DNA from 3 places in the Shewanella sp. DNRA4 genome. Region 2 is predicted to be linked to each of the others. Evidence: predicted binding sites of a transcription regulator. Region 2 holds the regulator's gene; each other region holds the start of a gene.
What was found. The regulator sigma-54, encoded in region 2, starts transcription at its own class of promoters, with help from an activator protein. The targets are predictions, from matches to a motif close to GTTGGCACGNNNNTNGNNT.
Positions count from the first base shown of each region.

Region 1: a site for sigma-54 is predicted at 2,921-2,939, ahead of flgA (flagellar basal body P-ring formation chaperone FlgA). Genes of this name have one in related genera too.
Region 3: a site for sigma-54 is predicted at 2,335-2,353, ahead of HG547_RS00235 (DUF1328 domain-containing protein). Genes of this name have one in related genera too.

Region 1 is NZ_JABAIP010000008.1:118,430-129,309, forward strand. It holds gene flgD (flagellar hook assembly protein FlgD) at 1-16, opposite strand, end outside; gene flgC (flagellar basal body rod protein FlgC) at 41-457, opposite strand; gene flgB (flagellar basal body rod protein FlgB) at 460-864, opposite strand; gene HG547_RS10440 (protein-glutamate O-methyltransferase CheR) at 1,008-1,847, opposite strand; gene HG547_RS10445 (chemotaxis protein CheV) at 1,950-2,870, opposite strand; gene flgA (flagellar basal body P-ring formation chaperone FlgA) at 3,076-3,783, shown strand; gene flgM (flagellar biosynthesis anti-sigma factor FlgM) at 3,858-4,184, shown strand; gene HG547_RS10460 (flagellar protein FlgN) at 4,187-4,612, shown strand; gene HG547_RS10465 (LPP20 family lipoprotein) at 4,735-5,184, opposite strand; gene HG547_RS10470 (FlgO family outer membrane protein) at 5,181-5,813, opposite strand; gene HG547_RS10475 (flagellar assembly protein FlgT) at 6,092-7,267, shown strand; tRNA gene HG547_RS10480 (tRNA-Arg) at 7,323-7,398, shown strand; gene HG547_RS10485 (6-hydroxymethylpterin diphosphokinase MptE-like protein) at 7,446-8,771, shown strand; gene HG547_RS10490 (hypothetical protein) at 8,771-9,052, shown strand; gene HG547_RS10495 (N-acetylneuraminate synthase family protein) at 9,120-9,992, shown strand; gene HG547_RS10500 (thiamine pyrophosphate-binding protein) at 9,992-10,880, shown strand, end outside.
Region 2 is NZ_JABAIP010000003.1:73,779-84,658, reverse strand. It holds gene lptC (LPS export ABC transporter periplasmic protein LptC) at 1-483, shown strand, start outside; gene lptA (lipopolysaccharide transport periplasmic protein LptA) at 470-1,021, shown strand; gene lptB (LPS export ABC transporter ATP-binding protein) at 1,018-1,749, shown strand; gene HG547_RS04005 (RNA polymerase factor sigma-54) at 1,856-3,331, shown strand; gene hpf (ribosome hibernation promoting factor) at 3,360-3,647, shown strand; gene ptsN (PTS IIA-like nitrogen regulatory protein PtsN) at 3,650-4,093, shown strand; gene rapZ (RNase adapter RapZ) at 4,090-4,944, shown strand; gene HG547_RS03985 (HPr family phosphocarrier protein) at 4,931-5,206, shown strand; gene mgtE (magnesium transporter) at 5,396-6,760, shown strand; gene HG547_RS03975 (molybdate ABC transporter substrate-binding protein) at 6,835-7,662, opposite strand; gene HG547_RS03970 (OmpA family protein) at 7,880-8,572, opposite strand; gene HG547_RS03965 (transposase) at 9,229-9,459, shown strand; gene HG547_RS03960 (PA4780 family RIO1-like protein kinase) at 10,183-10,880, opposite strand, start outside.
Region 3 is NZ_JABAIP010000001.1:43,159-54,038, reverse strand. It holds gene pfaD (eicosapentaenoate synthase subunit PfaD) at 1-263, shown strand, start outside; gene HG547_RS00240 (hypothetical protein) at 606-1,766, opposite strand; gene HG547_RS00235 (DUF1328 domain-containing protein) at 2,526-2,702, shown strand; gene HG547_RS00230 (hypothetical protein) at 2,725-2,919, shown strand; gene HG547_RS00225 (diacylglycerol kinase family protein) at 3,074-4,768, shown strand; gene HG547_RS00220 (hypothetical protein) at 4,761-5,417, opposite strand; gene HG547_RS00215 (L-dopachrome tautomerase-related protein) at 5,651-6,727, opposite strand; gene HG547_RS00210 (sigma-54 dependent transcriptional regulator) at 6,835-8,208, opposite strand; gene HG547_RS00205 (hypothetical protein) at 8,462-8,926, shown strand; gene HG547_RS00200 (BON domain-containing protein) at 9,198-9,746, shown strand; gene HG547_RS00195 (DUF3224 domain-containing protein) at 9,880-10,290, opposite strand; gene HG547_RS00190 (hypothetical protein) at 10,414-10,880, opposite strand, start outside.

The DNA.
Region 1 (10,880 bases), on a different contig from region 2:
GGTTAATGAGGCTCACAACGTACCTCCTAAATAACGCATATTATTTACCCATCCCAAGTGTTTGTTGCAGCATAGATTTTGCCGCCTCAGCCACTTGAACATTCATCTGATATGAGCGAGAAGCTGAAATCATGTCAGCCATTTCTTCCATGACATTCACATTTGGTTTGTAAATAAAGCCATCAGCATCCGCCATCGGATGATCCGGCGAATACTCTTTTAATAGGGGCTTATCACTCTCGACGATGCCTTTCACCGTGACACCTTGAGAAGCTTGTTGCTGACTTTGCGCCTTGGCCATTTCGGCTTCGAAAATAGGATGACGAGAACGGTAAGTTTTATCTACACTGCTGGAGACTGAATCTGCGTTAGCAATGTTACTCGCGGTAGTATTTAGCCGCAGAGATTGGGCTGACATGCCAGACCCCGCAACATCGAAGATATTAAATAAACTCATGATTAATCCCCTCTCAGCGCTTTTTTCATACCGCTAAATTTACTGTCTAAAAAACCCAGAGACATTTGATATTCGAGAGCATTTTGCATAAATGCTGATTGCTCTTGTTGAACGTCGACAGTATTGCCATCCCCAGTATCGGGTTGATTCGGCACTCGAAATTTAACGTACTGCCCGGTTAGCTGCGCTAGCCCAAAATGCTGCTCATCAGCGGTCATCTCTAAGCTATTACGCTGTTGTTGCTGGGTTTTAGCAACATTTAAGGCGGCAGAAAAATCGACGTCACGGGCTTTATAATGTGGCGTATCAGCATTTGCGATATTGCTTGAAATCACTTCAGCCCGCTCAGCACGGATCCCCAACGTGAATTGGTGAACACCCAGTGCCTTATCAAAATTAATCGCCATAAAATTGCCTCCATCGTGTCACTCACGGGAACAAAGCAATTCATGTGCCAATACTTTTATGGGAGGTAATAAAGTTTGTGAGGGATGCAGCAGATAAAAAAATTACCGAACTATGCCGGTAATTATCAATTAAAATCAAATCCTTAAGTTTTCTTTTGGTAATAAATGCCAGGGTTACAACGAACCATATCAAATTCATCAGTAAGGCCAGCAATGGATTCGGATGCGCCTAAAAAGAGGATACCTTTGGGATTTAACGCGGCAGCAAATTGCCGCAAAATTTTTGCTTTTGCCTCAGGGGCAAAATAGATCAACACATTTCGGCAAAAAATAATGTCAAACTTACCCAACAAAGTGTAACTCTCGAGCAAGTTATGAGCTCGGAAATTGACGAGACGTTTAACGTTATCCTTTATGCGCATGTTGCCAGAAGGCAAAGCATCAAAAAACTGCCGCTTACGTTCTTCAGACAATCCACGTGCTAACGCTAAACTATCATACTCAGCATTTTTACAACGCTCCAACATAGAAGGCGAAAGATCCGTTGCTTGAATCGAGGCACCACCAGGCAGCGCCCCAGGTTTTTTTTGCTGGTACTCTAATATGGTCATAGCTAAAGAATATGGCTCTTGACCCGACGAGCAAGCTGCAGACCATATCTTTAAAGGTCTACCTAACTTACTGTATTCTGGTAATAGCACATTATTAAGCAATTCAAATGGATAACGATCACGAAACCATAAGGTTTCATTAGTGGTCATGGCATCAATAACTTCAGCTCGTAAAGCTCGTTCCGTTGGTTTCATCGAATGCTTTACCACATCGGATAACGAAGGAAGGTTATATTTGCCCATCAATGGCGCGAGACGACTACGTACGAGGTATTGTTTATTTTCACCTAGCACGATGCCGCTATGTTGTTCTAAGAACAACCTAAATTGATTATATTCTGCTTCAGCGAGTGATTTATCAGGCACATTCACGTCCTAGATCCTATAGCAAGCACCAAAATAAGTGCACAACAATCATGTAATAAGGGCTAGATTATAGCGTAAAGCTCAACTAGGCACTAACCCACACTCTCACTACAAACTTAAATGCTTGTTCACTGCCGCAGCTAATTCGTCAGGGTTAAATTTTGCGATAAAGTCATTGGCACCAACCTTTTGTACCATGGCTTGGTTAAAGACACCGCTTAATGAGGTGTGCAGTACCACCTTGATATTTTTAAGCTTAGGATCATCACGGATCTCAGCCGTTAAGGTATAACCATCCATTTCGGGCATCTCAATATCGGAGATAATGAGTGGAATTTCATCAGCAACGTTATTCATTTCACTTGCAATGGCCTTGAGCTTATCAAGTGCCTCACGACCATCCTTTGCCGTGTCAATTTGTAAATTTAACGACTCTAACGACCGAATAATTTGCTTGCGTGCCACCGCCGAATCATCAATCACCATAATATGGTAATGCTGACTTCTATCGAGAGTAAGTTGCTCATTAACCTCTTCACTAATGGCCGTTTTGACAGGTGAGATTTCATCTAAAATCTTTTCAACATCCAAGATTTCAACCAACTCACCTTCAATCTCGGTAACCGCGGTTAAATAGGAATAACGCCCAGCACCTTGCGGTGGCGGCATAATAGCTTCCCAGTTCATGTTGATAATACGTTCAACAGAACTAACCAAGAACCCCTGCACACTTCGGTTATATTCCGAAATGATGATAAAGCAATTTTCAGTGCTCGCTAACGGACGCCCTCCCGTTGCCGCACTCAGATCGATAACAGAAATAGTTGTGCCGCGAATATGGGCAACTCCTTTGACGTAAGGATTGAGTTTAGGCAATGTCGTTAATGGCGGGCATTGCAGAACCTCTTTCACTTTAAATACGTTTATCCCAAACCGTTGACGACCATTTAACTTAAATAGCAATAGTTCTAGCCGGTTTTGACCTACGAGTTGGGTTCGTTTGTTGACTGAATCAAGAATACTCGACATAACTCTGCCTTGTTGTTCTGTTTATGTACGGCCCTAAAACTCGTTTGAGTATAGGCATATTAATTGCTTACGTCTTGTTATCGATAAACATAGTTGAAACTAAGTCAAACTTCTGACACCAAAAATCTAAGAAAGAAGCATTGAACAGTTTCACGCTTGATAAAAGTATAGGTGTATTCTGGCGTTACAAGCTAGTCTCTTCATTATGAAAGTAAATTTAGTCTATTTTTTGAGTATTTTCGCATTTTTTCTATCCACGGCAGCTAAGGCTGAACCCGTGATACCTAGCGTATCGGCGATATCCGAATTAGCTAAAGCCCTTATTAATGAAAAGATTGCTGTACCTGCAAATGCGAAAGTCGACATTAATCCACAAACGGTCGATAACCGAATGCTGCCAGCACAGTGTACATCACCAATAAGGGTCGAATTAGCTTCAGAACGCGAAATTAGCCGTAATAACACCATAAAAGTCAGTTGTGATACCCCCGATCTCGCCTACCCTTGGCAGATTTTTATGTCTGTTCGAGTAGACATTCTTTTTCCTGTTGTAGTCGCAACCGAAACCTTAGCGCCAGGTGAATTAATCAGTCCTTCACAGGTCGAGATCCGCTATGTTGACCAAAATAGTTTGCGTGGTATGCAATTTAGCGATACTAATCAGCTTACAGGCGTTAGAGTTAAACGCCGAGTCGCGAAAAATTATCCTATTTTTGCGAACAACCTTTGCTTTGTCTGTAAAAATGACACAGTGTCGATTTATGTGCGTTCAAATAACTTCGTACTAAAAACTGTGGGAGAGGCGCTGCAAGATGGTAATATCGGCGACCAAATTCGAATCAAAAATAGCAGTTCTAACAAAGAGCTAGATGCCATAATTACGGCGATTGGCGAAGTAGAAGTTAGAATGTAAAATAAGCTAAAGCTTTTCGATAAGCTGCCGATACCCCAGTTAAGAAATCCGTATACATGACGCTGGAGCCTAAAATGGCAATTGATATTAGCAAATTTAACGCCGGAGCGGCCGCACAAGTCCGTTCAAACAGCACTAAACAAAGCAGCGAAAGCGAGAAAACCTCTCAGGTAGCGGCTAAATCAACTCAACTAAAAGGTGACTCTGTTGTCATTACGGCTCAAGCTCAACAGTTACAAGGAGCTCAAACCAAAATGGCCAGTCTACCTGAAGTCGACCAAAAGAAGGTGGCCGAAATAAAACAAGCCATTGCCGAAGGTCGTTATAAAATTGATCCCGAAAAGTTGGCTGCGAATATTGCCAGCTTCGAAGCAGAATTAAATGAGCTTAATAAAGAGTAACTATGACAGAAATAGCTAAACTGGTAGATCAACAACACGCCCATTTGGCTGTTCTTAAACAAATTATTCTTAAGGAAAAAGGCGCTTTGGTTGACCAAAACGCCGATTTGCTTTTGTCGCTTGCTGAGCAAAAATCAACATGTCTACAAGCCCTTAAAGCAAATGATGACTTGCTGGCTAGTCACAGCGATAAAGCCTTACTCACGGAGCAAGTTGAGCTATCCGATAAAATGGCAGTGGTTAAAGAGGCTCTCGCAGAATGCAAAGATCTCAACGCGCAAAATGCTAGTTTGATCGAGATGAATCTTGCAAGCCTAAACCGCTTTGCACAAGCCTTGCAGGCGAGCCGAAATGCCACCACGCTGACGTATAACGATAAAGGTAAAACCTCAACAATATCAAGCTTAGGCAATGATCTAAAAGCGTAAGGCGTTATAAGTACAAACGGATTTCAAACAAAAACCGCGCTTATTAAGCGCGGTTTTTGTTTATCGATTATCCGTATCCAAACCATCTCATGCTTGTCTTCTGGTTGATAGGAGATGACACCTTAAAAGTAAGTGACTTCTTTAATTCTCTGTGGCCGACTCTGCTGCTGATAGATTTGCCATACCTTAGAAAAATCAAGTTCTAACTCAGTAACGTAATGCTCACCTGCGGGATAACTTTTAACTACTCTTGCGCCGCGGATCACCCCAGTGACTGAAGCTTTAACATTATCATCGGTTAGCATCCAATCACTGACACTGCTGTTAGCGGTGATCTTTTGACCATATACTTGTTCAGCTAGCTCACGGTAAGCCACAATTTTGGATGCTTGCATCGCCATCAACATTCTTTGAGATTGCTCTTTCGCTGGTTGAGTCGCTAACGGGGCATAACCAATTGCCGTTAGCTTAGGGAAGCTAGATGGAGGAACATCTTCCCACTGCACATACTTGTCTCTAGAGGCACAACTTGTCAGTAGAAGCGCCGCAATCACCAACAGGTAGCGTTTCATTTTCCATCTCCTAATACACGCACTTCATTCATACCGGGAGCCGACTGACGATATAAAATCCCATCGTGGGAGATCACTTGCTCAGAGGGCTGCATATAATTGCTTAATTCTTTTTGTGTAACAAAGGTCTGTGAAGCTGACACCACTCGGTTGTTACTTAAGGTAACGATTCGAGTATTAATCGCTAAGCCATTAGTCGTCGGGCTCATCGTGGATACCACAATATGGTCAACAGGCAAATTAGTAGACAATTTTTGCCAGTCACGCGTCAAAATAAAATCGCCCTCACCAGTAACACGCAGTCCATCGGCGAGATTTAACTCCACCACATTAAATTGAAAACTGTGCAACGATGCCATGAGTCCCTGCTGCAATTGCAGCGCAACCGCATTCGTACTCGTCATGTCGCCCACTAATACTGGTGTAGTTACAACGATAGGTTGATCAGGACGCAATGCATCATTTTGCTTGACTAGCTCGGTCACAATACGCTGCGCTAAATGATTAATCACCGCTGTCGGCGGCAAACCATTGCCATCAACTAGACTAGGTTTTGGCGGCACAACGGGTTTAGTCGCACACCCAATCAGCGCCAAAAGAGCCAGGGGAATGAACGCACGCTTTAGCATGGGAATAACCTCATTATCGATATCAATGCGCCTCAAAGCGAGCCGCAATCTTTAGTCAAAAAGATTGCAAATATTAGACCAAGTCAAAATACAATCCTTGATTCACTCACCAGATTATCGACAACGGTGCCAATAACTTTACCCTCGACACCTATTCAGCAACTTCAGATAGTTTGGGTATATTTCATAAATCAGGCACGGAACTTGCTTTTACAGCCAATAAAACCGCCATTAAACTGACTCAACTGATTGGCACAATTGACCTGAAGGGCTTATTAATGAACATACTCAGAAAGCACTTGCTCATCATTAGCAGCCTACTACTGGCCGCACTTCAAGCTAATCAAGCGCAAGCAGAATGGGTCGAAGCCAGTGGTGAAGCAATCATCACTAATGGCAACATCGCCCAAGCGCGGGAAGAAGCCATCAATCAAGCGGTTAGCTATGCCACCCTCAGCACCGGGATCCAAATATCCAGTGAACAACAAACCACCAACGGCAATCTCACGCAAGACAGCTTCGCCATTAATCGTAACGCTCAAGCGATTAGTATTCAGTTAGTGAGTGAACGCATTCAAGGGAATAAAATTTATGTGTCGCTCAGGCTCGATCTGAATGATGACCCAACACAACAATGCCCAACGGGCCAATTAAAAGCCGCGATCCTTATTCCCCAAGCCCAAATAAAAGATCGAGCACAATTACGCTACGGCCAATTATCAGGATTTGAAGAAGTCATCTCCGAAAGACTCGGTAATAGTATTGATGGCTACTCATCAACTGGATACAGCCATATCCATGCCAAAGAAAGGCTCGATATCGCACAAGAACTGGTCGATATCCGCGGCTATAGACTTCCGAGTTGGCTGAGTGAAATTACCGATAGCCAATACATTTTACTACCGCAAATTATTGATATTTCAACCGATCCAGTACAAGCCACCTTTATGGGATGGTGGGATGAAGCGCCACAAAGGCAGTTCCAATTAAAGCTTAGCCTTTATCACGGCATTAGCGGTGAAGAAGTATGGAACAAAACCTACAGCACATCGGCTCGGTGGGAATTTGAGGAACAAGCCATTGTTGCCCCCAATAGTGATAGATTTTGGCGTTCATCCTACGGCAAAAATATCAGCCAACTGCTGCAAGAAGCGACTCGCGATATTGATAACACGCTCAACTGTAGGCCACTACTTGGGCAAGTAGTCAGTCGTCAAGGAGACCGGATTATTCTCAACCTAGGCAGAAAACATGGCATTCGAGTTGGCGATAAGTTCCAAGTGGTGTTACAACGCAATTTACCGGATAGACTCAATGAAATGCGTGCCATTGCTACCAAAAGCCGAGCAACAGTGCAAATTGAACAAGTGAGTGAAGAAAGTGCAACAGCCGTACTCGTTGACCAAAATGCGGTTTACAATGTACAGATAAACGACATCGCGCTTAAGATTTAAGCAACTAAATCATAAGCCTTTTAATCAAAGATAAAACCAGTATAATCACCAGCGTCTCTTCATAGCTCAACAGGATAGAGCAGCCGCCTCCTAAGCGGCCGATCGGGGTTCGAGTCCCTGTGGAGAGACCAGATAGTGATGTCGGTAATATCAACACGAAAGCTTCCGAGGAAACGGAATGACTGAACTATTTGCCACTAATCTGAATATTATCGCTAAACGCTGGCCAATTGTGGCTGCAGCGATAAAAAGCCAATCAATTGACCATCTTGATGCGCACTTAGTTCAAGGCCAAAACCAAACTATCAGTGTTAATGGTATTCAGCTCAGCAGTCGCCATGACCGCATCACTGAAGCACAGCTGTTTATTAGTAGCCTTCCCTCAAATGTTCACCAAGTCACGGTTTATGGCGTGGGTATGGGTGATGTGCCGAGTCTATTAACGGATAATCCGCAATATCAAAAAATCGAAGTTTGCATTTTAAACTTAGCCGTATTCGCATTGCTGCTTTGTTACACCGATCAGAGGGAATGGCTCAGTCATCCGAATGTGCTATTAAATGCGATGCCCAGTGCCACGCTGCAATTTCCGAATGTTGCCATTACCCCAGATCTCAATCTAGTCAGTGATGACAATGCCACACTGAGGGATCTCTTGGTGATGGAGCTTAATCGTGATTTCACCAATCGACACCATCAAATCGATGATCCTGAGATCCTTAAGCGCTTTGCCGATAATCAGGTTTTTATTACTAACGATCCTGATGCTGCCCATTTAACGAAAAGCTACAATCCATACAAAGCAATTGTTATAGGCTCAGGTCCGTCTTTAGAAGAACATTATGCTTATCTTAAGCAACTGAGTTTAAGCCCATCGAAACCCTTGTTGATTGCTGCGGATACGGCTTTACGTGGCTTACTTCATCATCAGATTAAGCCTGATATCGTGGTCTGTATTGACGGTTTAATATCCTCCTATCATTTGCCTTTGTCAGAAACCCAAGAAATCAATCTTGTGTATTTTCCTCGGGTAGCCCCCGAAGTATTAGCCCATTGGCTAGGGCCAAGATTTGTGGCTTATGGCACGAGTAAAATTTACGACAGCATGGCCCAACTGAACCCCAAGCTGAGACTGTTTACAAATGGCAGTGTGATTCACCCAGCAATTGATTTAGCCGTTAAGTTACATGCTAAAGAAATCACGCTATTAGGCTGTGACTTTTGTTACTGCAATAATAAAAGTCATGCTTTTTGGAATGATTATCCATTTGAAAGCAAAGACAAATCTGAAAAAATATGGGTTGAAGCTGTGATACAAAAGGTGAGAGAAGCAAAACATTGGTTGATTAATGGTAAAGGTCAACGGATTGCAACTGATCTAAATCTTCGCGCTTATTTACGACATTTAGAACGCTATATTGCTAAACATCCACAGGTGAAGTTTTACCAAGCCAGTTTATCGGGCGCGAAGATCCGCGGTTCGCAATATAAGGAGCTGATTTAATGTTGTCTAAACCACATAATTCGCCAAAACCTTCACCAAAACAGTCCCTTGAAGACATGCTTTGCCAAGCGGCCCACTCCTTCCGTTTAGGCAAGGAAGCTCAGGCATCAGTGGAATTTCGTTTATGCCTCGATTCAATTGAGAAACATCACCCCGAGCTGATGCAATTACCCTCGTTTCAGCAAATGCTGGCGCCAATGCTACAAGCTCAGGAGCAACACGATTGGCTTAATCTTGCTGATTACTTAGAGTATGAGCTCATTGCCCTTGTCAGTCGCTAAAACGCTAATTTAAAGCTTCCCTGTCATTTGCCGTTAATACGTTATCAACACCATTGTGTGAGCCACTATGACTAAACATTCCCCTGTCTTTATCGCCGAAGTTTCTAGTAACCATCATAAAGACTTACAGCGTTGCATAGAATTTATCAAAACAGCTGCTGACATAGGTTGCGATGCCGTTAAGTTTCAACTGTTTAAAATTGAAGAACTGTTTGCACCTGAGATTCTATCTAAGAGTGAAATGCATCGTAAACGTAAACAATGGGAGTTGCCCGTCAGTTTTCTGCCCCAACTCAAGCAATCCTGCGATGAATACGGTATTCAGTTTTCTTGTACCCCGTTTTATCTCGACGCGGTAGCAGAGCTTGAACCCTTTGTGAATTTCTACAAGATCGCATCCTATGAATTACTTTGGGACGACCTACTCGCGGCCTGCGCGAAAACAGGAAAACCAGTTGTGATTTCAGCGGGCATGGCCACGATAGAAGAAATCGATCACGCGTTAAAAACCTTGAAAGAAAATGGTGCCAATGACATTACCTTACTGCACTGTGTTTCTGCATATCCAACCCCAGAACGTGAATGTAACTTAGCCGTTTTGGGCAGTTTTAGAAATCGTTACCAAGTTAAAGTTGGATGGTCTGATCATACTGTTTCCAGTGCTGTCATTAATCGGGCCATACACAGATGGGAAGCCGATGTTGTCGAGTTCCATTTAGATTTAGATGAAACAGGCGATGAATACGCTGCTGGTCATTGCTGGTTACCACAACAAATTGCAACGGTAATTCAGGGAGTCAAACTTGCAACTGTTATTGATGGAAACCCAGTAAAACAATTTGTTGCCAGCGAAGCCTCAGATAGAGAATGGCGAGCCGATCCGCAAGATGGATTACGCCCAATGAAGTCTCAAAGAGAAAAATTTGGAGTATCAGAATAATGAGTATGTCCCCAATTACAGTAGTAGCAGATGCTATTATTGAATTTTTAGCCCACCAAGGGATTAAAGCATTTCACAATTATCCCGGTGGAACCATCGCTCCTTTATTAGATGCTTGCAAACGTTTCGGAGTAACCGTTTACACTTCACGAAATGAGCAAGGTGCCGGTTATGCTGCACTAGCTCAAGGCAAACTAACCCAATTACCAGGTATAGTGGCAGTAACATCAGGCCCAGGTGTAACCAACGTATTAACGCCCGTCGCCGATGCCTATTTTGATGGTATTCCGATGTTAGTATTTACGGGCCAAGTGGGTACTGGCGACCTCACAGGCCAAAAACGAGTAAGACAATCTGGATTCCAAGAAGTTGATACCCCATCATTGATGAAACCTATCACTAAGGGGCAATTCCAACCTAAAAACAGTGCGGAGCTATACGCTATTCTTCCTATTGCATGGCAACTGGCTTTAGAAGGCAGAAGAGGTCCTGTTTCGATTGACTTACCAATGGACGTTCAACGCAGTGCAGCAACTGAATCCATCAAAGTTCCCGAAATGGTTGCTTATCCAGTCAATAACACTGAGCTAGGCACTTTTATAGATGAACTAATCAATGCCATTGAACATTCGCAAAAACCAGTGATTATTTGCGGCAATGGTATGACATCACCCGCATTAGTGGATGCAATCCGTACCTTAAGAAACTACTGGCCTGCGCCAGTGAGCCATAGCTTGCTAGGCGTTGGAGTTTTGGACACCGATGATTCTGGGTCATTAGGGTTTCATGGCCATACAGGTAGCCAATTAGCAGGTAAAGCCATTGCTGAGTGTGATTTATTACTGGTATTAGGTTCCAGATTAGATGTTCGCCAAACTGGCACACTGA
Region 2 (10,880 bases):
GGTGGCGATACCGATAGCAGCCTGAATGATACAGACAGACCCGACTACATTATCGAAGATCTGCGCAGCATCGAGTTTAACGAGCAAGGACAAGTCAATAGTCGCGTCACGGCAAAGCACATGGAACACTATGAGCTTAAAAACCAAACCGACTTTATTCAGCCTGTCTATCTTGTGTATCCCGACCAAGGTAAAGCAAAATGGCAGATCAGAGCCGATCAAGGTCGACTCAACAAAGATACTGGCAAGGTTGCATTAGAAAATAATGTTATTATCGATGCCATCAGCCCTGGTGAACCGATACAAACCTTGTCCACCAGTTTTTTAGAACTCGATCTCAACACAATGATAATGACCTCTGACCGCATCATTTACGTCACAGGGAAAGATTTTAATATTCAAGGGCAAGGCCTTTATGCCGACCTTAACGCGCAGGAAGTGCAATTGACCAGTCAGGTAGTAGGAACCTATGAAGCAAAATAACATATTACTTGCCAGCCTAATGCTAATGATAAGCATGAATGCCTTCGCCAAGATCGGTGACTTACAGCAAGAAGTGAAAATTAAAGCCGTCAGTCAAACCGCAGACATTAAAAACAATCAGATCATTTTCTTCGGTCCCGTTGAAGTTGTTCAAGGCTCAATTAAAATCCATGCGGATCAACTCCGTGCATTTTCTGTCGAAGGCGAAAATAGTAAAGTCTTACTGGCTACTGGAAATCCGGCAACCTACAGCCAAATCCTTGATGATGGCCGCCCTGCATCTGCTAGCGCCAAAGAGATTCGCTATGAAATGGCCACTCGGACGTTGACCCTAACTGGTACAGCGACCCTAGACCAAGCGGGTAGTCAAGTTACAGGCAATTTAATTCGTTACGATATTATTCAGCAAAAACTGATCGCCGAAAGTAGCGGCAATGGTGATGATCGCGTAATTACCATTATTCAACCTGATAACTATCAGGAAGAACTCAAAAATACACCAACAGATAAACCTGTGAAAAAACAGGATTCTAAATGACCCAAATCACCTTAAAAGCACAGAATCTCGCCAAGAGTTATAAGAGTCGTCAGGTTGTCAAAGATGTCAGCCTGACGGTCAAAACGGGTCAAGTCGTCGGCCTACTCGGCCCTAACGGCGCGGGCAAAACCACCACCTTTTACATGGTCGTGGGCTTAGTTAAAAGCGATAAAGGCCATATCTTTATCGACGATGATGATTTAACCGCCGATCCTATGCATCTGCGTGCCCGCAAAGGTATTGGTTACCTACCACAGGAAGCGAGTATCTTTCGTAAATTAACCGTACACGACAACATCATGGCGGTACTGCAAACCCGTAAAGAGCTCAATAGTGACCAGCGCGAAGAAGCACTAGAGCAACTGCTAGAAGAGTTCCATATCACCCATATTCGTGACAGCCAAGGCATGTCCTTATCGGGCGGTGAACGTCGCCGCGTCGAAATTGCCCGCGCCTTAGCGGCCAACCCCAAGTTTATTCTGCTTGATGAGCCCTTTGCGGGCGTTGATCCGATCTCCGTTATCGATATCAAAAAAATTATCGAGCAGCTTAAGAGCCGAGGCCTTGGTGTACTGATCACTGACCACAATGTGCGCGAGACCTTAGACGTCTGTGAACATGCTTACATTGTGAGTCACGGTAATCTTATTGCCGAGGGCACACCCGCAGAGATCTTAGACAATCAGCAAGTTAGGGCGGTGTACTTAGGTGAACAATTCAGGCTATAGTTACTAAAACAAAGCTAATAAGCCTTGAATTTGAGAGCGCTAGGCTCCATCCATATGATATCAAGCGACCTAAACTCACAATAATAACCTAGGGATCAGCGGTAACATGAAAGCGTCACTCCAGCTCAAACTGGGTCAACAGTTAACCATGACGCCACAACTTCAGCAGGCCATTCGCCTGCTGCAACTGTCGTCATTGGAACTGCAACAAGAAATCCAGCAAGCCTTAGACTCTAATCCTCTTCTCGAGCTGGAAGAGGAGCAATTTGACGCGCCTAGCGAACGTAAGCAAGATATCGCCGATACCGACTTTAGCGAAACGACTGCCCAGCCACAGGAACAAGATAATTCAACCGTGGACATTGCCGAGTCGCTGACCAAAGAATCTCTGCCCGAAGAGTTACCCATGGATACCACTTGGGATGAAGTCTTTACCGCATCGCCAAACTCAGGTTCTGGCGCTAGCCGTGAAGATGACATGCCCTTCCAAGGGGAAACTAGCGAGGGGTTGTACGAACATTTAGAATGGCAAAAAAACCTCACGCCCTTCTCTGAAACCGATTTAGCCATTGCCACCGCGATTATTGATGCCATCGACGATCAAGGTTATCTCACTCAAAGCACTGAAGATATCCTCGAAGCCATGGGCAATCCCGAGATTGAACTCGACGAAGTTGAAGCCGTGCTCAAGCGTATTCAACACTTCGACCCCGTTGGTGTGGCGGCAAGGGATTTAAGCGAATGTCTGCTTATTCAACTCTCCCACTTCTCGCCGGATACTCCACACCTCGAAAACGCCCGCATGTTGATCAAAGATCATTTAGATCTGATCGCCGCTCGCGACTTTAGGCTGTTAATGCGTAAGACCAAACTGAAAGAGGACGAGTTAAGGGACAGTATTGCGCTGATCCAAACCTTAAATCCTCGCCCCGGTTTACTCATCACCCCTGTCGATGAAGAATATGTGATCCCCGATGTATCGGTGTCGAAGAAAAACGGCCGTTGGGTGGTCGAATTAAACCCTGACTGCATGCCAAAAATCAACGTAAATCAGCAATATGCAGCCATGGCGCGCAGTACCAAAAGCCAAGCCGATAGCCAATTTATCCGCGGGCATCTGCAAGAAGCCAAGTGGTTTATTAAAAGCCTTGAAAGCCGTAACGAAACACTGCTCAAGGTGGCAAACTGTATAGTGCAATATCAACAGGGTTTCTTCGAATACGGTGAAGAAGCCATGAAACCTATGGTCCTAAACGATATCGCCGAGGCGGTAGAGATGCATGAGTCCACCATTTCACGGGTGACCACACAAAAATACATGCATACCCCAAAAGGACTTTTTGAACTAAAATATTTCTTCTCAAGCCACGTCGGGACGGATGATGGCGGTGAGTGCTCATCCACAGCAATCAGAGCTTTCATTAAGAAACTGGTTGCAGCGGAAAACCAGAAAAAACCATTAAGCGACAGCAAGATGGCTCAACTTCTGGCAGAACAGGGAATTAACGTTGCGCGCAGAACCATTGCGAAGTACCGAGAAGCGATGCTTATTCCCCCTTCCAATCAGCGTAAAAGTTTATAGCCTATTGTGAGTATCGGAGGACGTTTCTATGCAAATAAACCTAAGTGGACACCATATCGAGATTACTGAATCGTTACGGGCATATGTTGAGGAAAAGTTTTCAAAACTTGAACGTCATTTCGAACAGATCAATAATGTGCACGTTGTGCTCAATGTTGAGAAAATGCAACAAATTGCCGAAGCGAGAATCAACCTCACCGGTGGTGAAGTCTTCGCGACTTCAGAGCATGCAGATATGTATGCTGCCATAGACGTCCTGATTGATAAACTTGATCGTCAGGTTATTAAACACAAAGAGAAGTTAACAAAACACTAGCAATGGAACTTCGTACCATACTGCGGCCGGAGTGCACAACCTGCGCCACTCCGGGCAGTAAGAAAAAGGTACTGGAACTCATCAGCGACTTAGCCGCTGCCCAGTACCCCACCCTCTCATCTCAAGAGATCTTCGAAAGCCTCGTGGCGCGCGAAAAGATGGGTAGCACAGGTATAGGTAACGGTATCGCCATTCCACATGGTCGATTAACCGATATAACACAACCCATAGCGATATTGATAAAATGTGAGGAGCCGATAGCCTTTGATGCTATCGATAAACAACCCGTCGATATTTTATTTGCACTACTCGTGCCTGCCGACCAATGTCAGCAGCACCTAAGTACCTTGTCATGCATGGCTGAAAAGCTCAGTGACAAGCAAATATTAAAACAATTGCGCAAGACGCATGATGAAACGGAACTCTATCAGGTAATCATTGGATGAAACTGGTCATAGTGTCAGGGCGTTCAGGCTCAGGCAAATCGGTCGCACTTAGAGTGCTTGAAGATCTCGGCTACTATTGTGTCGATAATTTGCCTTTGCCGTTGATTGGCAGTTTGCTTGAACAGCTCAAAGGCAGTAACGATCTCGTTGCTATCAGTGTTGACGTGCGTAATTTACCAGAGCAAGACAAAGTGCTGGTTAAACAGCTTGCCAGCCTGCCTACGGGCACTGAACTCACCAGCTTCTTCTTAAACTCCAGCGATAAAGTGTTGCTCAAACGCTACAGTGAAACGCGGCGCTTACATCCCTTATCGAAGAGCCGAGTGTCACTGCAAGAAGCCATCAAGCTTGAAGGCAAATTGCTCGAGCCGCTGTCACAGCAGATGGATCACTATATAGATACCTCGAATCTGAATATCTATGAACTCAGCGACCAAGTGCGGCAAATACTCCTTGGCAGTGTCGATAAGGAACTGGTGATCAACTTCGAGTCCTTCGGTTTTAAGCATGGTATGCCGACCGAAGCTGACTTTATGTTTGATGTGCGCTTTTTGCCAAATCCCCATTGGGAACCGGAGCTTAGACCTCTCACCGGTTTAGATGAACCCGTAGCGGAGTTTTTAAATCGCCAGCCACTGGTGAATAAGTTCATCTGGCAAATCGAGAATTTGCTCGAAACCTGGTTGCCCCATTTAGAGCGCAATAATCGTAGCTATCTCACGATTGCGATTGGTTGCACAGGTGGCCAACACCGCTCAGTCTATGTAGCCGAGCAACTAGCTAAACGTTTTAGTAATGGCAAACATAAAGTCAATGCGCGCCATCGAGAGTTGAGCCATGCCAAAACTTGAGCGCCAAGTCACCATCTGCAATAAACTCGGCTTACATGCCCGCGCCGCCACAAAGCTCGTAGTGCTTGCTTCTGAGTTTGATGCCAGCATTACGCTGATCCAAGGTGAAAAACAGGCCTCTGCCGCCAGTGTATTGGGTTTACTCATGCTCGAGACGGGCATGGGTAAAACCATCACCCTCATCGCCGAAGGCCCGGATGCCGAGCCTGCACTTAATGCCATTTGTGCCCTTATCGACGCTAAGTTTGACGAAGCCTGCTGATGGTATCATCTCGATGATCCCTGCCGGTATTCAGTATCCTGTTTGGTATTGATTTCAGCACCTTATACCAGTAAAACACATTTGTGACTCGACGCCCTCCCGTGCGCTAAATTACAATGTACTGCTGCGCTTTGGCTTAAGTCCTCAATAGCTAAACGCCAACCCATCCACCGCCGCCATGGAGGAAACATGCCTGTAGAAGCCTCAGACAGTTTACAAGCCGAACACCGTCTCGACCAACTGAGTCAAGCCCTCAACAGTGGTATGTTTGTGCATGTCAGGCAAATGCTACAAAATATGGCGCCGTCAGATATCGCATTGATTTTAGAATCGTCACCTCCCAAGGCTCGGCAAGTGTTATGGCAACTCGTCGATCAAGATCAGCTCGGGGATATTCTCGATGAACTCAGCGAAGAGTTAAAAGACCCGCTGATCAGCACTATGAGTCCAGAGCGAGTCGCCAAGGCTACCGCCAGCATGGATACGGACGATCTGGCTTATATTCTGCGAAGCCTGCCAGATACTGTGTATAAACAAGTATTACAGTCGATGAGTCTGCAAAACCGCCAGCGAGTCGAGCAAGCGCTCTCTTATCCCGATGAGACCGCAGGCAGCTTAATGAACACCGACACAGTAACCTTAAGACCCGATGTCAATATCGATGTGGTACTGCGTTATTTGCGCCAACGGGGCAACCTGCCCGACACTACCGATACTTTATACGTGGTGGATAAACACGATCGCGTGCTTGGTGGGGTCAAACTTGCGGATCTGCTCACCTGCGATCCCAATACTCATATCAGCAGCATTATCGATACCGATATCGAGAGCATTCCCGTGGGCATGTCCGACAGTGAAGTGGCGCAACTGTTCGAGCGCCATGACTGGGTGTCAGCGCCCGTGGTCGATAGTGAGGGCAAGTTGCTCGGCCGGATCACCATCGATGACGTGGTGGATGTTATCCGTGAAGACGCCGAGCACTCTATGATGGGGATGGCGGGGATGGACGATGATGAAGACACCTTCGCCCCAGTACTCAAAAGTACCTTCCGCCGTTCGCTCTGGCTCACTATCAACCTATTTGCGGCTCTGCTGGCGGCCTCTGTCAGCAATATGTTTGAGGGCACTATTGAACAGTTTGCCACGATTGCGATTTTAATGACGATTGTACCGAGCATGGGCGGCGTCGCAGGGAACCAAACCTTGGCCCTAGTGATCCGCGGGATTGCCCTAGGCCATATTGGCCAAAGTAATGCCCGCTGGCTGATAGGCAAAGAGCTCGCGATTGGCTTTTTGAATGGCTTAATGTGGTCGATGTTAGTGTTTATCGCGGTATTAGTTTGGAAAGATGATATGGCGCTTGCCAGCCTGATTGGCGGTGCAATGCTCATCAATATGACAGTCGCAGGACTAGCAGGCGCCAGTATTCCGCTGATCTTAAAGCGCTTAAAAGTAGATCCGGCGTTGGCGGGCGGCATGGTGCTCACCACAGTCACCGATGTGATAGGTCTGTTTGCCTTTCTCGGATTAGCGACGTTGTATTTAATGCACTAGCACAGGCCTAAGCTTGCCAAAGCGAACAACAAAAATGGCGCCATAGGGCGCCATTTTTAATAGATCGATTAGCACTATTTTTTAGGCGGCTGAAAACCATAACTGCTCAAAATAGCCTGTCCCTCTGGGGATAAAATAAACTCGGCCAGAGGTGCGGCTGCACTATTGGCATCCTTTAACACCAATAGGCCATAGTCGGCACCAACGGCTAACTCTGGCGGTAAATCGACAATCTTAAGGCTAGGCACTTCTTTTTGTGCCAGCACCGCATTGGTGCAATAGGTTAAGAACACATCCGCCTGCTTATTTTCCATCACCCAAGCATAGGGATTACGATCCTTGGGCGGTTTAGCACTCTCAGGCCCACCCGTTAGCTGCACTGCTTTGGTTTCTAATGTGGTTTTTGCATTAGCTTTTAAGGCCTCAGCTTTCGCAAAGACTGCCCAAGCGTAGTCGCCAGCGGGATCGGCTTTTGGCGTCGAAGTCCCGAGTTTAGTTTGCGGCGCGAGCAGGGTATCTAATAAGTTCGCGCTAGTGAGTGGCACTTCCGCTTGAGCAATGGCGCAGAGCTGGTTACGGGCAAACATTTGCACCTGTTGACCCACTCCCGCATCGACTAAGGCCTGCGGGTGTTTCATATTCGCCGAGGCAAAAATATCAACCCGCTCCCCCTCTTGGATCCGCTTAAGCAATAAACCCGAAGGCGCATACTGCGCTGCCACATTAGCTTGGGATTTCGCTTGGTAAGCCGCAATAATATCGTTCATCGCCGCCTTTAAACTGCCCGCGGCTCTTAGTTCAATAGGGGCTGTCGCCTCAGTGTTTATTGGCGCACCTTGTACCATCCCTGCCATCACTGTAGTCCCTAAACTGAATGCCAGTAGTAAGCCCTGTTTTGCCATAATTGCTCTCCTTTGGCTCTGCGAAATAGTTATCCTAATTTAACTAACTACATACAAAACGGGAAAATACCAGCAGGATCAAGTCGAATACTCGCCTGATAAGCCCAAATAGAGATGATTGCGGACAAGATCACTCAATATAGATAACGGAAGGACAATTTGTCCCTTACGATAAAATAAAAAGTCGCCCGCAGGCGACTTTAACCTTGATGAATGATTATTGACCCGTTGGGGTCAACACTATCTCCACACGACGGTTTTGCGCGCGTCCCTCGGCACTAGCATTGGATGCGATTGGACTCGATTCACCCATTCCCTTAGACTTTACGCGAGCGGAAGCCACGCCTTTACTCATCAAGTAGTTCCCTACTTCGCTGGCTCGTACCTGCGATAAACGTAAATTGTATGAATCTGAGCCGCTGCTGTCGGTATAACCCAACACGTTAAGTTGGGTCTTACTATACTCCTTCGCCACCAGCGCAACAGAGTTCAGTACCCGCTTAGCACCCTCACTCAGCTCGGTTTGATCCACACCAAAAGTCACTTCATTTGGCATATTAAGAATAATATTGTCACCACTGCGAGTTACGCTAACTCCCGTGGAAGCGAGTTGTTGGCGTAATTTGGTTTCTTGTACGTCCATATAGTAGCCAATACCACCACCTAGGGCGGCGCCAGAGGCTGCACCAATTAAAGCTCCTTTACCGCGGTCACTCTTACTTGACGAGGCAACACCAACGGCAGCTCCAGCAACTGCACCAATTAGCGCCCCCGTAGTCGCTTTTGCCGTTTGTTGTTCGTTGGTATAGGGGTTGACAGTCGAACAGCCTGACGCAATCAAGGCGCTAGCCATAACCACAATAGCAAGCTTAGATGCTGGCAATGATTTAATCAGAGAAGGCTTCATCATTATGACCTCATAACATGATTGATAAGATTTGCCTTTGAAAGGCAAAGGGCGTGGTAAATCGCCAAAAACACCATGAAAAAATCGCAGTATATAAGCATTCTCTTTCGAGACAATCTTTAATCGTTTCTTTGCTCAGTTTATGAGTAATTTAATCGCAAAAAACACCAAACCAAAACATCTTTGGCTTATTCATGCAACATTTAGAGTAAAAGCACTGAAATAGTGCAAGCTGCACCGTTTCTGACATAACTTCTAAAGCCAATCGTTTGAAACACAAACCCAATCAATTGATTTTAAACATTAATTTATATATTAAAAAATTGGCACGGATTTTACATACTAATAAATAGGTAGAAGAGTAGAGACCCCAAGCGTAACTCACTCGATACCTAAGTAAGCTGTTTGACATCAATGGACGTTAATCTAAGTGCCCGTTGTGAGGCATGTTAATCGAAGCACAATCCCTAAGTGGATTGAGGAGGAAGAGATGAAACATCTGATGAAACTCATTAGTCATTGTCACCACGAATGGTTGTCCCTGCGCCATATAGGACATAGTCAGTGGGATATAGAGCAGCGCCAATAATCATGAAGGAATACCCCCAAAGAACCCGTTAAAGCGCATACAGATAGCATAAAGTGAAAAGGGATAGGCCATGGGAATCGTCAATCATAATCTTAAACCTGACGTTATTTTTGAAGTAAAAGTCAAAGGCAGATTACTCTCTGATGTCGCACGACAGTATGGTCTTTCGGCTAAAGCGGTTTACCAGTGGGTAAGGGAAAGTGAGCAACAGCCGCAGCAACGTGAATGCGCCTTAATAAATGAAATTGCCCAGCTGCAGAAACGTATTAAGCAGCTAAACAGTGAATTACGCACGATATAGGTTGAGGTAACCTCGCCCAGTGCCCTTATAGACAAGGCCGGACCCCATTGCATATTGCCCTGTAGGTCTAACGCGATATGAAAGTTGTGCTAAAAACAATAATAACAGCGCCCTTTTACGTCCGGCCTTGTCATCCAATTAATTGGATTAGCAATAAATAACAGTTTAGACAGAGTCGGATGGATATCTATTATCGCTCCCCAACGACCTAAGATATAAATCGTACAAAATAACAATAATAACTGTGCTGTTTACTGTCCGACTCTGTCAACTTAACACTCAAAGTGTTGCAAGAGAAAAAGAGGCAGGTGTTGACAAGGCTTTAGAGGGAGCTATCTCCCCCAAAGATCAAATATGTGAATTGTGCTCCCCCAAGTCATGAACATATTACCCTCTCGGGTCTTGTCCTTTTATTCACGGATCAATGACGATCCAGCGCTAGACTAGGATAGCGCGCCACGGATGGCTGTGTTATTGGGAAGGTTTCGGCAAGGCTCGAGGGAGTTATCTCCCCCAAAGATTAATATGTTGATAGTGCTCTGTGGCCCATCAACATATTTCTCCCTTTGGTCTTGTCCTTTTATTGAGTGGTTCAATGGAAAGGAAGGGGCATAACGCCTGTGCCAAGGATGGCAATGCCACAGGCTTTAACACTCGCACCAGGCAATTAATCCCAATAAAAAAGACGCTCATAAGGCGTCTATTTTATTGAAGAATATTCTACTAATAATCTTCATTGGCTTCTTGAAGTCGCTGCTTGCGCTCCTGAGCCTCTTCATAGGCAGCTTGAATTTCATCCAAAACAGAACTGACGTCGGCATCGACTAATACTTCAGTAAAATGACCTGTTAACTGCGTATCAGGCTTTAACTGACCAGCTTCAAATAAGGCCCACATTTCTTTCGCGTATTGAGTCTTGAGCAATTCAGGTGCGTACTGGCCATAATATTGCGTCATGTTATTGACATCCCGCTCCAACATCCATTTAGCATGATTATTCGCTGCCGCATCTACCGCTTGGGGTAAATCAATAATGACAGGGCCTTGATCATCGACTAGGACATTAAATTCGGACAAGTCACCATGGACTAAGCCTGCGCAAAGCATACGCTTGACATAAGTCATCACTAAAGCGTGGTCATGTATAGCTTTCTCAGCGCTAAGGCTGACATCATTAAGGCGAGGCGCAACATGACCTTCACTATCGGTGACTAATTCCATGAGTAACACACCATCGTAGCAACCGTAAGGGGTTGGTACTCGCACTCCGGCATCAGCCAAGCGAAACAATGCATCTACCTCAGCGTTTTGCCAGACTTCTTCCATTTGCTCACGGCCAAATTTAGAGCCTTTTTCCATTGCGCGAGCGCGACGGCTATTTCGGACTTTACGCCCCTCTTGGTAAACCACCGCCTGCTTAA
Region 3 (10,880 bases), on a different contig from region 2:
TGGGTCTTTCGAGCCGCTGGTCAAACACGGGCGAAGTCGGCCGCGAAATGGATTATCAGATTTGGGCAGGCCCCGCCCTCGGCGCCTTTAATGCTTGGGCTAAAGGCAGTTATTTAGATGATTACCGCGAGCGCAATGCGGTGGATTTGGCGAAACATTTAATGCAGGGCGCCGCCTACCAAGCACGGATTAACCTGTTGTTATCCCAAGGGGTAAGTATTCCGGTCAGCCTGCAACGCTGGAAACCACTGCAACGCTGCTAATTCGCTTTGCTAAATCGTATTGAGCGGGTTAAGTGAAAACTAAACCTGCTTTTTTACATTCATTTTTGGGCTTAAAACCGATTGGAGTTCCGTTTCCGCTCTGCATTGTCACTTCAGTGGCACGCCGTAAACCCATCCTAGGGGCTCATCGGAAAAATCCATTTTTCCGATGAGCCCACTCTGTCACAGAACGTAGCGCGACAATCCTCGCCTGCAAGCTATGGCGTTTAATGGAGCTAAATCGATATGAAATAAATCTATCTGTCATATCATTATGAATAACATCAAGCCTAGCTTTTTGTTAAGTGCCTAAGCTTTTTATGAATTAGAATCCTAAAAAACTTAATTACATAACCCCATATACTCATAAGTCAGATCTTGCACCTCGTTTTTATCTGTGAAGCATCCATATCCTGAATAGCCACGTATAGGCGTCCGCAAGCGACAAATTTCCCCACCGCCCTCATCTAGAACACCTGCCCAATGGCCATATATTTCATCATTAGACAGAGGAGTTTGTGTAGTGGCTTGAGTTTTGTTTAGTTCAAAAAATTGCACTAGGCATGGATCAACCTTATCCCCATAAAATCGCACTGAATTATCACTACCTGATGGTGTGAAAAGGTCACTAATTGAAACACCTCCAGCATAAGAAAGATCTGGCTCTAATTCAAAATTAAAACTTATATTTTTATTCCCTTCCCTATAATATTCACCTACATATGATACACTAAAAGTTAGTCTATTATCTGGAGCAACACGGTAATCATTTTTGTCATAAATCACATGCACAAATATTTTTCTCGCATTACTATGATTAAAAATAATATCAACATCAGTAAGCTCTAGATTCAGCCCTGTCAGATCTGTATCCTTAAAGCCACCAACAAACTGCGTCCAAGTTAGATCCTTTAAACTTGCCTTCATTAAAGCACCAAGCTCATTCAACACTCGTTGTTTATAATCTTTTGATGTAAAAAAATCAGTTGGGAAAGATGACATACTACACTGGGCATTTTTATTATAATCAAGCTTTTGATCAAACTTTGCAGATGGCACTTTCTTATTTAAATTGCTGTTATCATATTCTCCAGCATAAGCCACAATTGATTTCGAACTAAGTTGACCAAATGAATTATCAATTTGATAAAATATGTCTAAATCATTCTTCTCACCTTGTGTTAATGGTAATGACTTTATCTCACTGCCACCCAATTTCCCCGTGGATTGGACAATAAACTTGCTTGCAATTTTTGAAGTGGGATTTACTACAATCATTTTTTCATTTTGATTATAACAACCCTTTTCGTCTTGAGAAGTCTCTCCTTTTGATGTTGTAAACTTACAGTTATTCGAAAGAGCCTCTTTTTTCACTAAGCTAATAAAATCCGCATTGCTACAATTATGACATACGTATACTGCAGTCTTTGAGGTTGTGGAACCATATGAAAAAAAGCTGATAAGCGGAAAAATTAAAAAAACACCATGAAAAAACTTTAACATCCTCATTTACAATTTCGTCCAAACTCTATTAAAGATATAATATTGCCATGTAGCCTTAGTACATAAAATACATCATTAGTATAAAAATCACGACCACTGTGAAGATGAAAAATTATCTTTTAAAAAATAAATGTAGAATCTTTAATTCACCTACAAATTGCTCTTGCTTTAAATGACTTGAATGAGAGCTATCAGAACGCGAGACAGTATCCAAGGCAATAAATTGAGTTAATTTAATTCAAGAATGGCATGTTTCGGACGAGATAAGTCATCCCGTAGTGCTTGGGTGGTACTCAGCAGTGATAGTTTTCGAACCAACACCAATAAGTAGCTATCAGCTAAGGTGAAAATTCTGGACAGAAAATATTACTACCCATTCTAAACCAACAACATCATACCCTCTCGGACTCCTCCAAAGCCATTATGCTGTTTCTCACAATTTTCTAATGGCAACTCTTACCGAATCGCAGGTAAAAATTGCCTATCTCGCTTATATCAGCCAATACTCCCGCCAATACGACATTTAAAAATTACATTAATAATCAGTAAATTAGTCAATAATTTCAAAGTTGGCATTAAGCTCGCAATATCCCCTTTGTGAGTTTATTGCGGGATTGAGTGATAACGGTATGTAAGACGCAACTTAGCACATTCAACTTACTTCACTAGCTCTCAACAACGAACTCCACTAGCTCACTCGACGTAAACATGCAAAGTGAAAGAAGACAGAAAAACCGAAATAAGACAAAGGAGGTGGCTATGTTAGGTTGGACCTTAATGTTTCTGGTTGTGGCCATTATCGCCGGACTGTTTGGATTTACGGGGATCGCTGGCGCCGCAGCGGGGATCGCAAAGATTATTTTCTTCCTATTTATTGTATTACTTGTGATTTCCCTGCTGGTCAATGCCCTTAAGGGCAAGGCACCACGCGCTTAAATTGGATAAAAGGAGAATCAATATGAAACCTATGACCATAATTACCACTGCATTTTTAGCCTTATTATTAACCTTTGGATTGTCAGCCTGTAGCGACAACCACGCCGAGGATGCAGGCGAAAAAATCGATGAAGCCATCACTGATACCGGCAATGCAATTGAAGATGCCTGTGAAGAACTGAAAGAAGGCGTTAAAGCGAAAGATACGCGCTGCTAAAACGGATGACAGCGAGTAGTGAGTCCCACAAACGAGCCTATCAGGATAACCACAGTTCAATTGAGTACCACCGAGCCACTTTATCGCGACAGTCATTGGTTACGATAAAGTGGGTTTCCCTGAGGCTCGCCGTTTATCGATGGAGGAGATGCCAATGCTGAGTAGGATCCACATTAAGTATTTCTACCTGTTCGGAGCGCTGTTATTTGGCTATTTCGCCGTAACGGGGCACTCCCCTATCCTCACCTTTATTTGGGCATGGAGCAGCCTATCCCTCGCCCTTGTCGGCTCGGCCTATTGGTTTAATCTCGCCAGTATTTTTAGAAAACGTCAGGATGGTTCCATCCCTTGGTATATTCGTTGGGGCTTTATTCCATTTTTACTAGGATGCCGACTCTATAATCTCTGGGCGCGGCGCCGTGATAGCGTGCCTTCAATGCAAGCCATTGATAAATATCTGTACTTGGGTAGCCGCTTAAGCGCTGCCGATTTACCTAAACTAAATCGTTATGGCATTACCGCCATTTTAGATGTCACCGCCGAATTTGACGGCCTCGATGTGTCCCTGTATGAGGATCATATCGACTATCTGAATATCCCTATTCTTGACCACAGTGTGCCGACTAGCGCCCAATTAAATCAGGCGATTAACTGGTTACACCGTCAAGTACGCGCCCAAAAGCGGGTATTAATCCACTGTGCGCTCGGCCGCGGGCGATCCGTAATGGTGCTGGCCGCTTATCTTGTGTGCCGCCGCCCCGAGCTCAGCTTTGCCGAGGTGCTGCAACAGATTAAAAGCATTCGTAAAACCGCAGGGTTAAATCGCTGGCAACTTAAAGCGCTGGAGCAGATGTACACTCAAGGGGAAATCAAACTGCATAAGCGAGCCTGGATTATCGCCAATCCCGTCTCTGGCGCGGGTAAATGGCAGACCCATGGCGAACAAATTTGTACTGAACTGAAACGCTATTTTGAGGTGCAGTTAGCGCTCACCACGCCAGAGATTAGCGCCCAAACCCAAGCGAAAAAAGCCCGGCTTCAGGGCGCCGATATCATCATCGCTTGCGGGGGCGATGGCACAGTCACTGAGGTCGCTGCGGAGATTATCGACACCGATATCACCTTAGGCATTATCCCGTTAGGCACCACCAATGCCCTGTCACACGCCCTCTTTGGTTTAAGCAGTAAGCTGAATGCTGTCTCCCAAGCCCTTGATAATATTATCCAAGGCCAGACACAGACCATAGACACGGCGCGTTGCAATGAGCGACTGGTGTTGCTGCTGGTCGGCATTGGGTTTGAGCAGCAAATGATTGAGTCGGCGAGCCGCGAGCGTAAAAATGCTCTCGGCCAACTCGCCTACCTCGATGGTTTGTGGCGCGCGGTGAACACCAACACCAACCTCGAGTTGCAGCTAACTTTAGATGACCAAGCCCCAATGACAGTGCAAACCCACAGCCTAGTGGTTGCCAATGCCGCGCCTTTTACCAGCTTACTCGCCCAAGGTAAGGGCAAACCCAATATGACCGACGGCTTGTTGGATATCACTTGGTTAGATTCAAATAATGAGCCGAATGAACAGCTTATCAGTTTGGCTGAACTGGCTTTTACCGGCTGGATTAAAGAGGCCGCCAATAGCGACTCTGGAACCTCGGCCAACACAGGCAAAGTGAAACATGCCCACGCGAAAAAGGTGAAGATCAGCAGTCAGCCCCAATGCAAGTATGTGATTGATGGCGAGATTTGTGAGCCGGAGGAACTCAATATTGATATCCTGCCCGCCTCTTTGAAGGTGTTTGTGCCTTATCAAGAATCGACTGAAAATGCTATCGACCCAAAAATCACGTAAATGACACTATCGCGATGTTTATTAAGATAAAAACAGCAAGCGCAATAAGCACTCGCATAAAATTAAATTCACTCACTTTGGGGTGGGATTTTTGAGGACTATTGCTAAAATCCTGAAACTTACAGCCTATCGCTTGCGCGCATTGCTGCAAAACTTGCTGTAATTCCTGCTTGTCAGTGCTGTTAGCCAATTTCAATTGACTCCCTTTAGGCTGCTGCACTTGTAAATAGGCGAGATAGTGATCGACCGTATCTTCCGCTTGGCGGTTACGGTCGAGCTGGTGCCAATGGGTTGTTTGTAGCAGATAGAGTTGCACAGCATTAATATCTGAAAAGGCATAGGCGCGCCAACGCCACAATCCAGGCGACTTCCCATTGAATACACCTTTACCGAGCCACAATTGCTGTCGCTCGGTATCTAACCAAGATTGTTGCCGAACTAACGCTAGCGGCAGTACAGGGAACAACAGAAAAAATGCCACCCAACCAAGCACAAGCCGTAACACGGGCTCGGGTTGTAACCAGGCCGCCCTCGCACAAAGCAATCCAAGCACTAACAAGGCAACGGCAAAAAACCACAGTAGAGGTCGGTACTGGGTACTCAACGCCTTGAGATAAAGCGCACTCTTAGGAGGTTGATTAAGTGTCACTGAACTTGTTCCTTGTTCCTTGTTCCTTGTTCCTTGTTCCAAAAATTATCTCACCATCTCAAATTGACCTGTGCTAGTAACAATATGAGGCATTGATAGTTTACACAATCAACACCTAACTTATTTTTAGATCCTTTCGAGTTAAACCAACGACTCACATCAATGGAAATAACCGTTGCGATATCGCTCATACTGCAACGAAAAGCTGCAACTTTGCAGTTGCAGCTAAGGTGTTATTGACCCGCAGCGGTATCCTCACCAGTCCAGAGTCGCATGATGCGATAAGGTGGTTTGGCTGTTTCAGCTTCGCCATTAAAGGCTTTTGCTTTATGCAATTGATTCACTGAAATATATAACCAGCCCGTTTCACCAAATTGCACACTATCGGGAAAATCCAGTAGTGGAGAACTGACCGCTGTTGATAGCGTACCGTTGTTATCTAGCATAGATATGGCATTGTGGTTCAAATTGGTGAAGTAATGATTACCTTGTTTGGACGTTGCAGCGCCATCTGACACTGGCTTAGCTCCGACTAATTTTACAGTCGCGATAATTTTATCATTACTGCCTGTTTGTAAAGCCGCAGTTGATAACTGATACCAGTGAGTGCCATTCATTGCACCATAATAGAGTGTACTTCCATCGGCAGATAAACTGATGGGATTGACCGCGACACTGGCGACCTTGCCATTAAACAATGTTGTTTTGTTATCTATGTTCATTACTGCATCCGCTTCGGCCTGCAGCGAGCAATGACCTGAAAAACGTACGGTATGACCATCGTCGATACGCACTGCTAAGAGGCCTGGGTTGGCGATATCGGCTAAATAAATCCAGCCTTTTTGTGAATCGACAACCAAATCCTGCATAAAGCTGCCTTTGGGCGCGAGTGCTTGTGGTAGGACAATTTGTTTATATAGACTGCCATCCTTAATGTTGAATCCCCAAATCCTCGTCTGACCTAATTCTAACCCCATATCTGCGGTCCAGAGGTGTCCAGCTTTGTCCTGAGCAATCCCTAATAAGGTATCAAATTGAGTCATATTGGCAGTCGAAGCTTTTTGTAAATCCATTGAAGGCCAAGCTTTGTAAGCATTGGTTTCACGATTAACTTCAATCAGTTGTAAACCTGACGGCGTATCAAGTGGATGTACAGTGGCAAAAATCCGACCTTGTGCAGTGACGCTGACATTGCCAGGTCGTATTGGCAATTCAGCGACTGTTTCAAGACTTCCTACCGCTGGGGTAGCGTTTACAAAACTACTGGCAGTCAAAGAAAGCCATAATGCTGTAGTAAATAAGTGTTTCATATTCTATCTCCGCTTTTCTGTTTAAGGGCTGTAGAATAGGAGTTATTATTTACAAAAAAAATAGTGTAAAAATCGGTTATGTTTCAATATTAATTTGATAATCAGCACTATTCCGCCGTCGGCTCACCCGCTTCGACTTGTTGCTCGTACTTGCTGAGCTTGTTGTAGAGGGTTTTTACACTGATCCCCAGTTGCTCGGCAGTGTCGGTTTTGTTGCCCTGACTCGTTTCAAGCGCTTGGTAAATGGCGATTTTTTCTAGCTCCTCAAGGCGCATACCTTGGGGGATCACCACATTTTCCTCCGCAGCCGCCTCCTTATCCAAGCTGGGCGTAAGCTGTAAATGCTCAGGGGTAATCTCATGGTCCGCCAGAATATAAGCGCGCTCGATAGCATGTTTTAACTCGCGCACATTCCCCGGCCAAGCGTGGGCCGCAATCGCCTCTAAACTTGAGGGCGAGAACACTTTGCTCTGTTTTTCCGCCGCATTGCGATAGGCCAGAAAATGCTTCGCAAGTCCGACTATATCTTCCCCGCGCTCCCGCAATGGCGGCACTTGAATAGGGAAATGCGCTAAGCGAAAGTACAAATCTTCCCGCAGTTGTCCTTGCTCAATCGCCACTAAAGGATCGCGGTTTGTCGCCGCCACAATACGCACATTGGCCTTGAGCACCTTAGGGCTGCCGACGGGACGATATTCATTATTTTCGAGCACTCTTAATAGCTTAACTTGATGCTCGATGGGCATTTCGGTGACTTCATCGAGGAATAAGGTGCCGCCTTCGGCCTGCTCAAATACCCCTTGGTGATCGCGAGTCGCGCCGGTGAAGGCGCCTTTAATATGGCCGAAGAGTTCACTATCGACCAATTCTGGGCTCAAGGCGCCACAGTTAATCGCAATATAGGGCTTATTCACCCGCGGGCTGGCTAAATGAATGGTATTGGCGACCAGTTCTTTACCCGCACCACTCTCACCGATAATCAACACATTGCTCTCGGCGGCCGACACGCGGCGGATAGTGCAGTACAAACGGTGCATAGGTAACGAGGAACCCACCAGCAAACCATATTGGTCTAACTCGCTAGCATAGGGACGAATGCGCGTCGAGGTATTGGCAACCAGATGCTGGGCAAAATCGGCTAAGGTTTCGCACAGCAAGGACATATCGATGGGCTTACGGAAATGGTAGCCCGCGTATTTGGACAAGAGTGTATCGAGGTGAGGATTCGGCAGGCCATCGGAGAGAAAAATAAACTCCACATCCGCAATGGCGCTGGACTCGAGTAAGGCTAAGTAATCTTCACGGCTAAGACGGGGCAGCTCAATGATCGCCACATCGATACGATTGGCCTCCAGCTGACTAATCCAAGATAAATCATCGCTACTGCGTAGCTTGTTGTAGGTCTGTGCGCCTTCGAGCTTCACTAATGCCTGCTCGGTTTCGACGTCCTGTAGATGATAGAAAAGCGTTGGTCGGATCATCTTGTGCTACTCCCTGTGAATAAGGAATCACTGTATGCCAGCTGTGAAACTTTAACAATCTTAACGGTAAGAGTTGCCGACAATAGTCGGCCTACTGGCGACAATGGATAAATATCATCAGTTAAATCAAACCATTAACTTATCATTAAAAAGTGAACGAAATATGCATAGAAGCTGAATGAAACTGATATTTCCATGAAAATGTGGGCAATCCGTGTCGGCGGAGCTGCCCAAACTACCACAGGAGGTCGTTATGACGTCTAATGTTGCGCAACATCAGACCGATCTGAGCGCCGATATTAAGCTGGTTAATGAGTTAATCGAGCTGACGCAAACCGGCGTGGATTTTTATACTCGGGCCAATACCACTGTCGATGACTACAGCCTAAAACGCATTTTTATTGCCCAAATCAACACATACCAAGGGATGCTGGCGCGATTTAGGCAACTGCTCGCCCAATCATTACAGTACATAGGCCCGCACTCGGTGCCGCCGTCGCAGACTCGGCCCGATGCCGATGTCGATGCTTTACTTATTAAACAACAACTCGCCGATGCCCTCGTCGTACTCTGTGAGCTTGAGCGTCAGCGCCTTAACCACCTCAAACAGTTAATTAAAAAAGCCAATCACCCAAGGTTAATCAGCCAATTGGCCGAGGATATTGCTTGGCTACAAATCCATTTGGATACCTTACACCTGCGTAGCCAAGCCCTGTAAGGCAGCAATGCCAGCCAATAACGCGGCCAACTGAGCCGCGTTTTTGTTGCCTGCGATCTGGCGATTCTTAACGCCTATCTTGCTTAAGCCCAATCGCTTTATCACCCTCGGTAATATTTACATTTTGTCGGTAAAAAGCGCCGAGCTTGCTTTTGGATTAAACAGTCGAAACGAGCCGAAAATAAAAATAATCAACTTAAAATCAATCAGATAAGAATATTGGCACGATTCACGCTTTAGTCCCTTCGAGATAACAACGGAGGATATCATTATGAAAAACACGACAACTTTAGCCTTAACCACCTTACTTGTCGGTTCTATCAGCTTAAATGTGACCGCCGCACAGGATTGGAAAGACGATGCCAAAGATGCTTGGCTCGATGGCAAGGCCGAAACGACTTTGTTGCTTAATACTAACCTCAACTCCTTTGACATTATGACCGACGTGAAAAACGGCCATGTTACCTTAACCGGTAAAGTGGAAAGCAGTGTCGATAAGGCGCTCGCAGCGGAGCTGATCAAAAGCTTGGACGGGGTAAAAGGGGTTGAAAACAAATTAACCGTGATGAATGAAAACGAGAGCACCAGTGAGGTAGTGAAGACCTTAACCGACTCTAAGGTCGCAACTGTGGTGAAAACCCGCCTGTTGTTCTCGACCGACGTTTCTGGCACCCAAATTAATGTAGATGTTGCCGATGGCGTAGTGACCTTACAGGGTGAAGTGGCCAGCGATGCCGAGCGTCAATTAGCACTGACCATTGCCAAAAATACCGATGATGTGAAAAAGGTCGTCGATAAGATCAAAGTCAAAACCTCATAATGGTCCTGACATTCCGCCCTTGCTAATTCAACCCTTGATAACTCAGCTGTTGGTATTAGTCACTCGGGCAAAAACCACAAAACCAGCTTCGGCTGGTTTTGTTTTATCGGCGCGATGTTATGTTAATCATGCCTTAGGCTTCCTGTTCAAAGCAGAAGCTAAATTCATAAAAATGTTGACCGTTTTCAATGCTTATCGCCATAGTACCGTAGAGCCCTGTGAGTTCACCCGCGCCAGAATGGGGAACGACCTCAAGGTGTAAGCGGTTTTGCCCATCGGTCATAATGCCAAAATGTTGCAGCACAAAACTGCCCTGTCTGCCGCACAGTTTACCCACGACTTGTTCAATCGCCACATAACCAGCAGAGCCTTTTACCGCGGTCATGGCACTGAGCATTTCGCCTTGGCTGCGGGCCTCTAGCTCACCATAAAAGGTTTTATCTAAAGTCATTCTGCCCAAGTTCACACCGCCCACACCTGTGGCATAGGCATTCTCGGGATTGAGCTTAACATCAAATTTGCCTGTGACTTTGGTCATTTCCATAACACGCTCCTTGTTTTAATTTTATGTTTTATGCCAAAACCTTCGCTTTCCGGCCGCTAGATGAAATAAATACCTCAGCCGCAGCTGAGGTAAAATTAACTTAGCATAAGCCCCGCTCTAAACCTAATGTAGCGCTTTGATTTCTGATTCACTGACACCGATTTCAAGGGTTTTAATTACAGTTGGCGGTGTTGTCATGGGTTGATCAGCCGCCCTCTCACGGTAAGTAACAGCTACTTTAAATGGGGCTTCAAAGGGATAAACAGGTTCAATATTATCGACCTCAATACGATCGCCAATAAATACACTGCCTAAGTGCTGCACACGATTTTGGCCATAATCTAGGCTAAACAAGCCCAGATACCAGAACACACCTGAACCTTGGTTAGTCATAATAAATGGCGCCACAAAGGGCATGGTTTGCTGCTGTGGATCATCCTGTAATGGCGCATCACTTTGGGTATCAGGCTCTAAAGCGGGGTCAAAATTAAGCGGAGTAACTCGTAAATAATCTAATAACACTCGGCCTTTAGCCTCGCCATCCTGATAATCCCCAATAGCAAACTCCGTTTGTTTAACGTTAATAAAGT